DNA from 4 places in the Peribacillus sp. NPDC094092 genome. Region 3 is predicted to be linked to each of the others. Evidence: riboswitches for the same ligand, from Rfam matches in the RefSeq annotation. Region 3 holds a riboswitch; each other region holds the start of a gene.
The links. Region 3 has a riboswitch for S-adenosylmethionine ahead of ACQKNS_RS06090 (Fur-regulated basic protein FbpA). Riboswitches for the same ligand answer to the same signal wherever they lie in the genome.

Region 1 (3,176 bases), on a different contig from region 3:
GGCGTTCAGGACTTCATCCGGAGTACGTATGAGGCCGCCTGCAAAAATCGGTGTCTGCAATCGTTCCTTCACTTCTTTTATCATCCATGGCATGGCGCCCGGCAATACTTCAATATAATCCGGCTTGGTTTTCTGCACCAGCTTATAACTTTTCTCAAGCGCATGTGAATCTATTAAAAAGATTCGCTGGATGGCAATGACCCCCTTTTGCTTCGCCTTCAATATAACGCTTGATTTAGTCGAAATCAGCCCATATGGATTATATTCCTGACAAATGAATTCTGTCGCGTACTCATCACTTCTTATGCCATGGATCAAATCGACATGATAAATCATTTTCTTATTATGCTGCTTTGCCATCATACTTACGTTTTTCAATTGTGATATATGCAAATCAAGAAACACACCTATTTCATAGGAACTTTCTAAAAATCTTTCGAAATCCTTCATGCTTGCTGAAGCAGGCAAAATTTTCTGATCCATCATTATCCTCCTCATTTCCAGAAAAACCCAAAACTTCAAGTCATTTAGTATATTTTAAAGAGCTTGATTTATCAAACACATTTTTTTACACCATAGCACGATCATACCTGGGTGTATGTAAACTCGTTCATAAAGTAAGTTTCATTTTCAATGCACCTTCGACGAGTTCATACGATTTAATAGTGCCAACGGGAATTTTTCTCACGATGTTCCAAGCATTAACATTCATTTTGATCGTTCTTTTTTCAAATTCAAAAAATGGCGGTCTGTTAAATATCCTTTGGTTGATAAAATTCCTGTCAATTGGTTCCATTTCCACTAATTCAAATAAAATCGTCCTTCTTTCCACATGAACCGGTTTAAATGTAATCCGGAAGGCTACGTTTTTCTTGAACATCATTTTTTTCACTTCCATCGTTCCGGAAAGCACTATATGCTTTGGCGTAATCTCGACTTTAATATCCTGACCATATGATTTCGTTCTTAAGATTTGCTCTATCATGGCTTCCGTTACCGTTATCGGTAAGCCATTTTTGAATGGACTGAATGTACTCATCCTTGCATTCCCCTCCTGCCGCTCATATGAATCTCCGGTTATAGCATATGCCGGGTTCCCTGATGAAGTAACACAACTCAATAATCGGTATATTCAAAATCTTCCACCTTCAGCCCTTGACCTTTATAAAAACTACCTGTATAGTCATAATTAATTTAATAGACAACTCTTATCCAGAGAGGCGGAGGGACTGGCCCTTTGATGCCTCAGCAACAGACTGATCATGTACTGTGCTAATTCCAGGAGTGTAAAAGCTTGAAGATAAGAAGAGTATATCGCTTTGCTGCCAACACCTCTTCTTATTTTTAAGAAGAGGTTTTTTATTTTTGGCTCTTTTCGTAAAGATTGTTGTTTTTAAAATGAAACGATTTAAGGTTGATTGGAGCGGAAGTGCGAGACTCCTGCGGGAGCAGCGGGGCAGGTGAGACCCCACAGGCGTTTACGCCGAGGAGGCCCACCGCCCGCCCCGCGGAAAGCGAGCATCTGGAGGGGAAATCAACCACACCTCACTACTTGGTAAATAGCAACAAAGTATGCGAAAACATTCTTATTTTTAAAAGGAAAGAAGGGAATGCAACATGTCAATCACTTTAACGAAAGCACCTTTCAGGGCCGATCACGTTGGAAGTTTATTAAGGCCTGAACGTTTACATATTGCCAGAAAGCAATTTAAGGAAGGTACCATTTCAGCAGAGCGGCTTCGTGAAGTTGAAACCGAAGAAATCAATCGGATTGTCGAAAAACAAATTGAAGTTGGATTGGAGGCCGTGACGGATGGTGAGTTCAGACGAACATGGTGGCACTTTGACTTCCTCGAACATTTACATGGCATCGAGGGATATGTGACGGAAAAAGGACTCACATTCGATGGTGTGGAAACAGAGAGATATAACGTTCGCAATACCGGGAAGGTTTCATTCAATCCTGAACATCCCTTCATTCGTGATTTCATTGAATTGAACAAAATCGTGAACGGACGCGCCGTTGCTAAGCAAACCATTCCCAGTCCGAATCAATTATTTGCTGTAGGCATTCATAATGAAGACATCTACCCTGATATTGAAGACTATGCAAATGATATCATCAAAGCGTATCAGCATGCTTTGAAGGCTTTTTATGAAGCAGGTGTGCGTTATCTTCAATTGGATGATGTATATATTGCCAGACTTTCAGCTCCAGATTTCCAATTCAAAGATGGAAAATATTCGAGGGAGCAGTTAATCGATCTTGCACTTCGCGTAATTAATGGAGCATTGGAAGGCAAGCCAGAAGACCTTGTCGTCACTACACACCTATGTCGTGGTAACTACCAGTCGACTTGGGCGTTTGAAGGAAGCTATGCCCGTATCGCCCCAACTTTATTGGCAAAAGAAAAAGTGGATGGATTTTTCTTGGAATATGATGATCAACGCTCAGGGGATTTCAAACCATTGGAATACATTCCAAATGGCGGTGCACGGGTCGTACTGGGTGTCGTCACCTCAAAAAATGGAGAAATCGAAGACAAGGAGGCTGTCAAGGCACGCATTAAAGAAGCCTCGCACTTCGTTCCTCTTGAACAGTTATGCTTAAGCCCGCAATGCGGCTTCGCCTCCACCCATCACGGCAACAAGCTGACCGAAGAACAGCAATGGGAAAAGCTGAAATTCGTCGTTGATATAGCAAAAGAAGTATGGGAATGATCCATTCGAACAACCTAATCGGCATCCAAATAACCGTGCCGATTAGGTTTATAAAAAGCGTCAAAGACATTCATCCTAAAGCCGAAGGCAAACAAAAAAGAACGGTCACCAGCACGTCCCCTTTTCACTTGCAGTTATCATCATCCTCATCCATTTTCTTCACAAGTATATCATCCGTCACCCTATCTTCCAGCTTGTTTCTCAAGGCCAATTCCGCGGCCTTCCCATCACTGGGCGACCCGTCCGAGAAATACATCGGAAACAAGGAGAAAAACATGACATAGAAAGAAAAATAGATGAATTGATACCAGATCACCGAGCTGTCCAATATATTCTGATAGACTAAACTATAGATGATCAGCATGCTGATTAAATTAAAGATAGCCCCACCTAAATATATCAGCGTATTCGTCAATCGATTATCATGTTTCAATCCCTTGAATTCGCAAGTCCCA
Region 2 (3,176 bases), on a different contig from region 3:
TCCGCGGAGGGCGAAACCTTCAACTGTTGCTTGGTAGCTTGCCGTTATCGCACAGTCAGCACCAGCCCGAAAGTAGTCAGAGTGAACTTGATAAATCACTTCTGGATTTTCAAGTAATACACGTGCGGACCACAGGGGATCGTTCAAGTCGCACCCATGCCTTTCAAGCTCTGTAGCTAGAGCCCCGTCCAAAATCATGACTGGATGATCTCGTAATATTTCGTCAATTGGGCTAATTTTATTCTTCATGTTGTACTCCTCTTTTTCTTTATAGTTTGGGTCAGATAATAACTTCCATAGCAAAATAAAATAAATGGAATACCACAATATAGTGCAATTCGTTGTGTGGGATCAAATGCAATTCCTATGCAAGAAGCAAGACATAGCATAAAAGAAATGATTGGTATGAGTGGATATAATGGTGTATGGAAGGACAAATCATTTACTGAATTTCCTTCGTTTATAAATCGTCTGCGAAATAGAAACTGTGACGCGCTAATACTCATCCAAACTACTACCACGGCTAATCCAGAAATGGATACAAGCACTATATATACTGTATCCGGTGCAATAATACTCGAGAAAAGGGCTAAACCACCTCCCAACATACTGAAAAGGACTGCATTTATCGGAACACCCCGTTTTGTCAATTTTGCAAATATGGGAGATATAGTTTTCTTATCTGCAAGTGACCATAGCATTCTGGATGATGCATATAATCCTGAATTTGCAGCAGACAAAATGGCAGTTAATATAACAAAGTTCATAATATCCGCTGCATACGGCACTCCAATTCGTTCGAGAATTGCAACAAAGGGGCTCTCTAGTACGCTTGCATCCGAAATAGGCAATAATGCGGATAATACAACAATGGTTCCTACAAAAAAGATGATCAATCTCCATAATGTCATTCGGATTGCCTTTGGAATCGTTTTTTCTGGATTCACTGTTTCTCCAGCTGCGATCCCGATTAATTCAGTACCAGAAAATGCGAAATTCACCGCGAGCATCGTCATTAGAATGGCAAAAGCACCATTCGGAAATAAACCTGCACTTGTAAAATTGGAAAATAAAGGAGCTGATTGTGAATTAATTATTGGAATAAAACCTAACATTGCCGCAGCTCCCAGAATAATAAATACCACAATAGCAAATACTTTTATTGAAGCAAACCAGAATTCGGATTCAGCGAAGAACTTAACGGTCCACGCATTTAAAGCCAAGACCAATATGGCAAATAGAGCACTCCATATCCAGACATTGATTGATGGAAACCATCGCTGCATCAACAATCCTGCAGCCGTAAATTCCGAACCTAGTGCAACAGTCCAGGTTAGCCAATACAACCAGGCTACTGTATACCCTGTCCCTGGTCCAATGTATTTGGCTGCGTAGCTATGAAACGCACCTGTCTCGGGCATATGTACTGCCAGTTCACCTAGACATAGCATAACTAGATAAACCACTAAAGCTCCTATCAGATACGAAAGGATGGTGCCGAAAGGGCCAGCCTGTTGAATCGTATAACCCGAACTCAAGAATAAACCAGTTCCAATCACCCCGCCAAGCGATAGCATTATTATATGCCGTGCTTGCATTTGCCTTTGAAAATCATGCTTCTTTTTGTTCTCCATTCTTATTCTCCTTAATCTTGGATCCAGAAAAAACGAAAACGCACTCTAAAAAAGAGTGCGCTACTGACAAATAAACAAGTACGGTCTTATCTATCAAGGTTTCACCCCCTGGAATTAGCACAGTGTCTTTGTAGACCTGTTGCTGAGGTTTCGTAGGGCCAGTCCCTCCACCTCTCTGGATAAGAAATTATTTTTTTATAACTTTATCAATCTATGAAAAAATTGTCAAGTTTTGTTTCTGATTGTAAATACCTCCTTTTAAATTCTAGCGATCATGGGCGCCGGCGGCATAAATATGACATGGTTGCTCGTTTTTGGAACATTCGCTAATCGCCTTAAATCGCAGATAAAGCTAACCGAGATAATTTAGATTTAAAAAATGGCGCCATCTTAAAAAGATGACGCCATTTTTTCTTTAAGGACGTTCTATTTCGAATAATTCCCCTAGTTTTGTATAAGTATGACCCGCTAATCTTGCTACAGGTTTTAGGCCATTCTGGTCAATTCGGCCATTATGGTAAATATCTTGCTCTATATGATAGCAGACTATTTTCCCTATCAATAAATCACAACCTGGTTTCTTCTGGGAACCTGCCAATGGTATCGCATGCTCTAATGTGCATTCAAAGCGTACCTTCGCTTCTTGCAATCCTGGTACGGATACTTTATCACTAACAACCGGCGTGAAATTGGTAAGACCCAATTCACTTTCGTCAGATGGGAGTTCCTTTGCCGTTCGATTTGCATCAGCTACATTATTTTCATCCGTGATATGGACAACGAATTCACCTGTTTGAACTGCATTTCGGGCCGTGTCCTTTGAAACCCCTTCTTTTCGTTGAACAGAAATGGAAATCATTGGAGGATTTGAACTGACTATGTTAAAAAAGCTAAACGGCGCTATATTGATTGTACCGTTTTCGGATTTGGTTGTGACCAAGGCTATCGGTCTCGGTATAATGCTTCCAGTCAAAAACTTATAATTTTCCCGTTCAGTCAGACTTTCAGGATTAACAGAAATCATCTTCATTCCCTCTCATTCTTATAAAAAGTTCTTTTGAAACCATGAACCCGCTGCCTCAACCTCTGAACGTGTTAACTGATGACCGTAATTTTCCCACTGGACATCCACTTTAGCACCAGCTTGCAGTAATAGTTGATTAAGTTCATCAGTTTCTGCTGCCGGGCAAATCGGATCGTTTTTACCTGCAGCAATAAAGACAGGTATATCCGAAAGGGACGGCAAAGCAATCCCCCGTCTAGGCACCATTGGATGATGAAGAATCGCTCCTTGTAATGCCCCTTCGAAATGGAACAGCAGACTTGCCGCAATATTTGCACCATTGGAATAACCTAATGCTACCACTTTGTCACGGTCGAAGTCATATTTTTCGGACGCTGATTCCAAGAATTCATAAAGCTCCTTCGTACGAAAGATCAAATCTTCTTCATCAAAAACCCCTTCGGATAACCGGCGGAAAAAACGAGGCATTCCGTTTTCGAGTACATTTCCCCTTACGCTCAATACGGATGATCCCGGTG
Region 3 (3,176 bases):
AATGTGCTTTTCAAGTTTTTGATTATCTTTAATTGGGTTATATAGTCCCACTACCAGAATATCCGCTTTATCGTTTGCCTCCATCAATGTTGATGTAATCTTTTTCAGATGACTGATATACTCCCGTTTACCCTCAATGATTTTTCGGTCACTTATTTTCTCCAATTCCCCTCCATTACTATTGATCAAGTCATTCGTTCCAATATAAACGATGAAAGTATCGGCTTCATCAAGTTTCGTTTTAATACGGTAATCATCAAGCTGTTTCATCACACCATCCGTTTCCTGGCCTTTTATACCGTAATTCCAAAAACTCACTTTTTGTTCCGATTGCGGATTATTCAATTCATCCTCAAGGCCTTCTATATATCCTTCCCCGTTCTTATCCCCTTTTCCATAGGTTAATGAATCTCCAAATGCCATCACCCTTTGCACATCTTCCGACTCCGATGCCTGAAATTCATATGCAGCAAAACATATAACTAGTACTATAATCAAAAAAACTGCCAATTTCTTCATTTGCTTCTCCTCTTGTCTCTTTACTAGAAGTATTTAATCTTTTACATACCCAAAACACCTGCAGTCTTAACATAAAAAAAATTGTCAGATAAAGAGTAAAGAGTGTATGATTATATAAAACTTTCAATGGATTGGGTGTCATTCACCGTCCCTAAAACAAAAAACGGGATTACCCTTCATTCTGGAGATTGAATAAATGATAGTTAGGAGTTTAAATCATGGAAGAGCACATAGAGTTTAGAGAGGCAGAACTATCTGATCTACCCAGAATTGTTGAAATATATAATTCGACAATTGCGTCAAGAATGGTCACGGCAGATACTGAGCCTGTATCCGTCCAATCGAGGGTTAAATGGTTTGAGGAACATCATTTAGAAAGTAGACCGCTATTTATCATTACTATAGAAGGGAAAACTGCTGGATGGATGAGCTTTCAATCCTTCTATGGCCGGCCGGCATATAATTCCACTGCCGAAATCAGCATTTATATTGATGATTATTTCCGGGGAAAAGGAATCGGACAAATTTCGATTCAAAAGGCTATTGAATTGAGTCCAAAATTAGGTGTTAAGACTCTATTGGGTTTCATTTTCGCGCACAATACACCAAGCCTAAAGCTTTTTTCCAAATTCGGGTTTGAAGAATGGGCACATTTACCTCAAGTTGCCGAGCTGGATGGGATTGAGCGGGATTTGGTCATTCTTGGTAAACGTGTCGATATTTAATATTATTCTTTTGAGCTATTGCCTTGAGCAGTAGCTTTTTAATCTTAATCGAGGGCGAATTGGCTCATTTAAAAATACCTATATACTTTCTGGAGGGGAAAATGTTCGGCATCTCTTTTACTTGTTAACGCATTTAATAGTGTATCCAATTCTTGACTGGCTTGAACAGTCAGCAGACTTGATAAGCCGTAAATTGCTGCCAAGTTGATCATTTCTTTTCTCTTCTCTTCTACTTTTTCTATAGTTACCTTACGGCAAGGCATTATATAGTCACCTCCTAATTATTCAATATTTTTACACTTTCATCATAATGAAACCACTAGTTAAAATCAACTATTTTTCAGAAAATAAATGTGTTATTTTAAAGGTTAAATGTGACAAAATGACTATTAAATTCTATAATTATGTATATTTAGTGTCATTTTCTATCAAACGCAAAAAAAGCATCCACTAGTGTAGACTGCGAATGCTTACATCATATCCCTTATCCAAGAACCCAAAATATAGTCATCGTTTACTATGTCATCCATTCGGAAGGTGACTCGGTATTAGGTCTATTTATAACAACCTTATATTCATCTTCAAGTACTTTTAATGGGGCATCATAAAGGTGCCTTTCATCAGAGGTTTTGTATACTCCATTGGCCAATAACTCTTCAATAAGCTTTGCCTTCCTCTGTTCAATCCTCTTAAATAATTCTGCCATGTAAATGGCTCCTTTCCTAGTCATCCTAGAGCCTGCTTCTAGTAGCTAAACTTTATCAACTTGTTAGATTTTCACCAAATTATATATACCTTTTCTATTATGTCACTAAACGTTATTTCCCAAAAATAAAAGCCCCTTCTAATTCAAGAAGAGGCTGACAGTGTCCGTACGGCTCTTCTTATCTTCCAAGCATATGCTTGTTGGATTTAGCACAGTTCCCAAACGGGTCCGCTGCCGAGGTTTCTTTGGGCCAAGTCCCTCCACCTCTCTGGATAAGAAATCGATATATAAATGATGTAGACATGATTTTATCCTAATAACCATCAAAAGTCAATTACCTGGTTCTCCCTTTTTCCTGGACATTAAGGGGTCCCTCTTTCAAATACAGGTTGCATTTTCTTGTCTTTCTGATATGATGTCAGTAATTACATACAATTCACACCACTAGGGGAGTCTTTTTTTAAGACTGAGATGGAATTAGTTCCGGACCCTTTGAACCTGAACCGGCTCATACCGGCGGAGGGAAGTGGATGATATCGTCCATTTTCAGACTATATCCATCTACCCCGTTCCGAATTCAGGAACGGGTTTTTTTCATTAACAAGGGATCCATTCTAAAGGAGGATGAACAATGGAGAATGTTAAATTAGAAAGATTCAGTGATAGACTGCATGCACGGTCAAAAGAGATTTGGAAAAGGAACCATTCACATCCCTTTGTCCAGGCAATTGGAAATGGTACGCTTCCTGAAAAGAAATTTGCTTATTACCTGAAGCAGGACTATATCTATCTCATGGATTATTCCAAGCTGTTTGCTTTAGGTGTCATCAAAGCACATAACATCGAAACCATGGCAAAGTTTGCGAGCATTTTAAATGAAACCCTTCAAGTGGAAATGGATATTCATCGGCATTATGCTTCCGAATTCGGGATCAGTTCCAAGGAATTGGAAGAAACAGAACCCACTCCAACCACTCTAGCCTATACAGGATACATGCTAAATGCAGCTCAGCATGGGACTTTGGCAGACTTGATCGCCTGTCTCCTGCCCTGCGCTTGGGATTATTATGAAATCGGTTTGCTATTAAAAGAACAAAATGGGGCAGCATTGGAAAACAATCGCTACGCAGATTGGATAAGATCCTATTCATCTCCTGAATTCGGGGAAGCACACAAATGGCTGATCGCTTTGTTGGAGGAATTGACGGAAGGCATGCCAGAAACAG
Region 4 (3,176 bases), on a different contig from region 3:
ATTTTCAATCCCAATGGATAAACGGACTTGATCGGCACTCACACCCGCTTTCGCAAGACCCGCCTCACTCAATTGTTGATGGGTCGTACTGGCTGGGTGGATGATCAAGCTCTTCGCATCCCCGACATTCGCCACATGGGACCATAATTCCACCGAATTGATAAGTTTTGCCCCAGCTTCGCGATTACCTTGTATTCCAAACGTCACGACAGACCCAGCTCCCTTAGGCAAATACTTATCCGCAAGGGCTTTATCGGGATGATCCTCATCACCAGGATGTGAAACCCAAGTAACGGCAGGATGGTTTTTTAAATATTGAATGACGGACTTGGTGTTTGATAGATGCTCTCTCATCCTTACATGCAGCGTTTCAAGTCCAAGCGTAAACTGAAATGCACTTTGGGCACTTAGCGCAGGGCCTAAATCACGAAGTAACTGGACTCGGGCTTTCGTTATGAATGCGGCAGGTCCGACTGCCTCGGCGTATACCAGACCGTCGTAACTTGGGTCTGGCTCCGTGAAGCCAGGGTAGTTTGGCGAGTTCCAATCGAACTTCCCTCCATCCACGATGACACCGCCTAGTGTCGTTCCATTTCCCAGAAGCCATTTAGTAGCGGAATGGATGACGATGTCCGCGCCAAAATCAATTGGTCTGCAAAGATATGGTGTCGCAAAGGTATTATCAATGATCAAAGGTACGCCGGCATCATGGGCAATTTTCGCTACCGCTTCAATATCAAGCACCCTCAAACTTGGATTGCCGATCGTTTCGGCAAAAATGGCTTTAGTTTTTGGCGTGATCGCCCTTTTGAAATTTTCAGGGTCATCGGGAGAAACGAACTTTACTTTGATCCCATATTTAGGAAGAGTATTTTCAAAAAGGTTATACGTACCTCCATATAATGTAGAGGCTGAAACAATCTCGTCACCTGCAGCGGCAATATTCAGGATTGAAAGCGAGATGGCAGCCATTCCGCTCGCTGTTGCCAATCCGCCGATACCGCCTTCCAATAAGGCCATTCTTTCCTCAAAAACGCTGACAGTGGGATTATGAAGTCGTGTATATATATAGCCATTCTCCTTTAGGCCGAATAAATTCGCTGCATGGTCGGTGTCTTTGAACAAGTATGCATTGCTTTGATAGATAGGAACTGCACGTGCACCTGTTTCATCAGCCTGCAGACCGCCATGAACACTCAATGTTTCGAAACGCAACTTTTTCCCTGACATATGATTTCACCTTTTTCTATGGATTTAGTTGGAATTATATGATACCTGGCCTTTTACAAACAAAAAAACCACTTCAATTAAGAAGAGGTCTCAAGAACACACCTCATCTACCAGAGCCAACACTCTGCTGGAATTAGCACCGTATATAAAATTTATACCGGTTGCCGGGCTTCGTCGGGCCAGTCCCTCCGCCACTCTTGATAAGAACTATTAAATTCTGCCATTACTTAATTCAAAATATAGCATTTTAGAATAAATCAGTCAATGAATTGTTAGAATATTCTTTTTTTAATTCCGATCTCGCATTCAATTGGCACAAACAAAGAAACCAATCACGGTTCTGATTGGTTTCCTAGCTGATTTCCTTAAGCAATCCGTACAAATAAGGAACGGATTGAAAGGCATATATTTTTTTGTGCAGCTGCCCTTTTTTGAAAAGCAATAAACAAGGAACACTTTCGATTTCATATGTTTCGGCAATTGCTTGGACATAGTTCATATTCATTTTGCCTGCCTTCAATTCCGGGAACAGCTCCAAGGATATCGTCAGCATCTTGGAGGCAACCTGACAAGTGCCGCATAAAGGCGTATATAAATATAAGCAAAAGGTTCCCCCATTTTCAACAGCAAGCTTACACTCTTCTTCTTTCCATTCCTGCATCAATTAGTCGTTCACCCTTTGACTTAAAAATTTCATTTTCACATTCATATTGGCAGATAGAAGCACAGTTGCGATATGATGTTCGGGTGAGCTTTCCACTTCTTTGTACATTTTATTAATATACAGGTGGTTCGCTTCCGGCATTTCCCTTCGGAACTGCTTCCGCAGTTTTTCTCCTGATTCATCTGCGTCAAACAGGAGATAAACATCACGATCCATCAATTCATCCACTAATTCATCCAGCTTAGTTAATGATATGGTCCCATTCGTACATCTTATTTCCACATCTTCATTTAAAACGGAGGCAACTTTTCTTCTATCGGAACTGCCTTCTACAATGATCACTTTATCGAATTCGCCCCACTCCATGTCATCACTCCATCTCACGAATTATGTGTGCAACTGCCGCTGTATAAAATGAAAAAGAGAGCAGGCCTATTCAGTCCCCCCTCTCCTTCTTTTTAACCGTTGATTAAACTCTCATACTCTTCAGCGCTCATCAAGTTTTCAATATCACTGCTATTAGTTGGTTCAATCACGACCATCCATGCCTTTTCATAAGGAGACTCATTTACATATTCAGGGTTGTCACTTAAATCTTCGTTTACTTCAACAACCTTGCCACTGATAGGTGCATAAAGCTCAGAAACGGTCTTAACGGATTCAACACTTCCAAATGGTTCGTTCGCTTTCAATTCATCGCCGATTTCCGGAAGCTCAACGAATACGATGTCCCCAAGCTCGGACTGTGCGAAAGCTGTAATCCCAATGCGCACTGTTCCATCTTCCGTTTTGACCCATTCATGTTCTTTAGTGTAACGAAGTTCTTTTGGTGTTGTTGTCATTATTAACCCTCCATATGTACATCTTATTTTATCTATTCCATTATAAGGTAGATTATGTGTTTAAGTAAGGAATTAACCAAATATTTTGTGAAATTTCAGTTCCAAACCTGTTCGAATTGCTCTTCTTTGAAACCTACCGTCACTTTGATGCCATCTGTAACAATCGGCCTTTTCAGAAGCATGCCATCCGTGGACAATATATCAAGCATCTCTGCTTCAGAAGCTTCTTTCAGCTTATCCTTTAAGCCTAGCTCCCGATATTTTTGACCGCTAGTATTGAAAAACTTCTTCAATTCCAAATTGCTGATTTTATATAGTTTTTCTATTTCTGTTCGCGAAGGCGGATTTTCCGCTATATGGATCGCTTCATATTGCAGTTCATGATTATCCAGCCACTTCTTCGCGTTACGGCATGTACCGCATTTTGGGTACCAATATAA

Region 1: it holds a riboswitch for S-adenosylmethionine, as region 3 does, so the genes downstream of both, ACQKNS_RS15750 (5-methyltetrahydropteroyltriglutamate--homocysteine S-methyltransferase) here and ACQKNS_RS06090 (Fur-regulated basic protein FbpA) in region 3, are expected to answer to the same signal.
Region 2: it holds a riboswitch for S-adenosylmethionine, as region 3 does, so the genes downstream of both, mmuP (S-methylmethionine permease) here and ACQKNS_RS06090 (Fur-regulated basic protein FbpA) in region 3, are expected to answer to the same signal.
Region 4: it holds a riboswitch for S-adenosylmethionine, as region 3 does, so the genes downstream of both, ACQKNS_RS16455 (O-acetylhomoserine aminocarboxypropyltransferase/cysteine synthase family protein) here and ACQKNS_RS06090 (Fur-regulated basic protein FbpA) in region 3, are expected to answer to the same signal.

Annotation. Positions count from the first base shown of each region.
Region 1 is NZ_JBNNUC010000003.1:22,892-26,067, forward strand. It holds gene ACQKNS_RS15740 (glycerol-3-phosphate responsive antiterminator) at 1-483, opposite strand, end outside; gene ACQKNS_RS15745 (hypothetical protein) at 611-1,039, opposite strand; SAM riboswitch class I at 1,206-1,307, shown strand; gene ACQKNS_RS15750 (5-methyltetrahydropteroyltriglutamate--homocysteine S-methyltransferase) at 1,618-2,721, shown strand; gene ACQKNS_RS15755 (hypothetical protein) at 2,846-3,176, opposite strand, start outside.
Region 2 is NZ_JBNNUC010000004.1:286,942-290,117, forward strand. It holds gene mmuM (homocysteine S-methyltransferase) at 1-249, opposite strand, end outside; gene mmuP (S-methylmethionine permease) at 246-1,634, opposite strand; SAM riboswitch class I at 1,718-1,820, opposite strand; gene ACQKNS_RS19760 (flavin reductase family protein) at 2,050-2,658, opposite strand; gene ACQKNS_RS19765 (alpha/beta hydrolase) at 2,677-3,176, opposite strand, start outside.
Region 3 is NZ_JBNNUC010000001.1:1,276,795-1,279,970, forward strand. It holds gene ACQKNS_RS06075 (GDSL-type esterase/lipase family protein) at 1-519, opposite strand, end outside; gene ACQKNS_RS06080 (N-acetyltransferase family protein) at 738-1,244, shown strand; gene ACQKNS_RS06085 (aspartyl-phosphate phosphatase Spo0E family protein) at 1,313-1,507, opposite strand; gene ACQKNS_RS06090 (Fur-regulated basic protein FbpA) at 1,762-1,950, opposite strand; SAM riboswitch class I at 2,126-2,229, opposite strand; TPP riboswitch at 2,387-2,492, shown strand; gene tenA (thiaminase II) at 2,582-3,176, shown strand, end outside.
Region 4 is NZ_JBNNUC010000003.1:158,574-161,749, forward strand. It holds gene ACQKNS_RS16455 (O-acetylhomoserine aminocarboxypropyltransferase/cysteine synthase family protein) at 1-1,230, opposite strand, end outside; SAM riboswitch class I at 1,331-1,437, opposite strand; gene ACQKNS_RS16460 (thioredoxin family protein) at 1,583-1,891, opposite strand; gene ACQKNS_RS16465 (toprim domain-containing protein) at 1,895-2,260, opposite strand; gene gcvH (glycine cleavage system protein GcvH) at 2,353-2,736, opposite strand; gene ACQKNS_RS16475 (arsenate reductase family protein) at 2,832-3,176, opposite strand, start outside.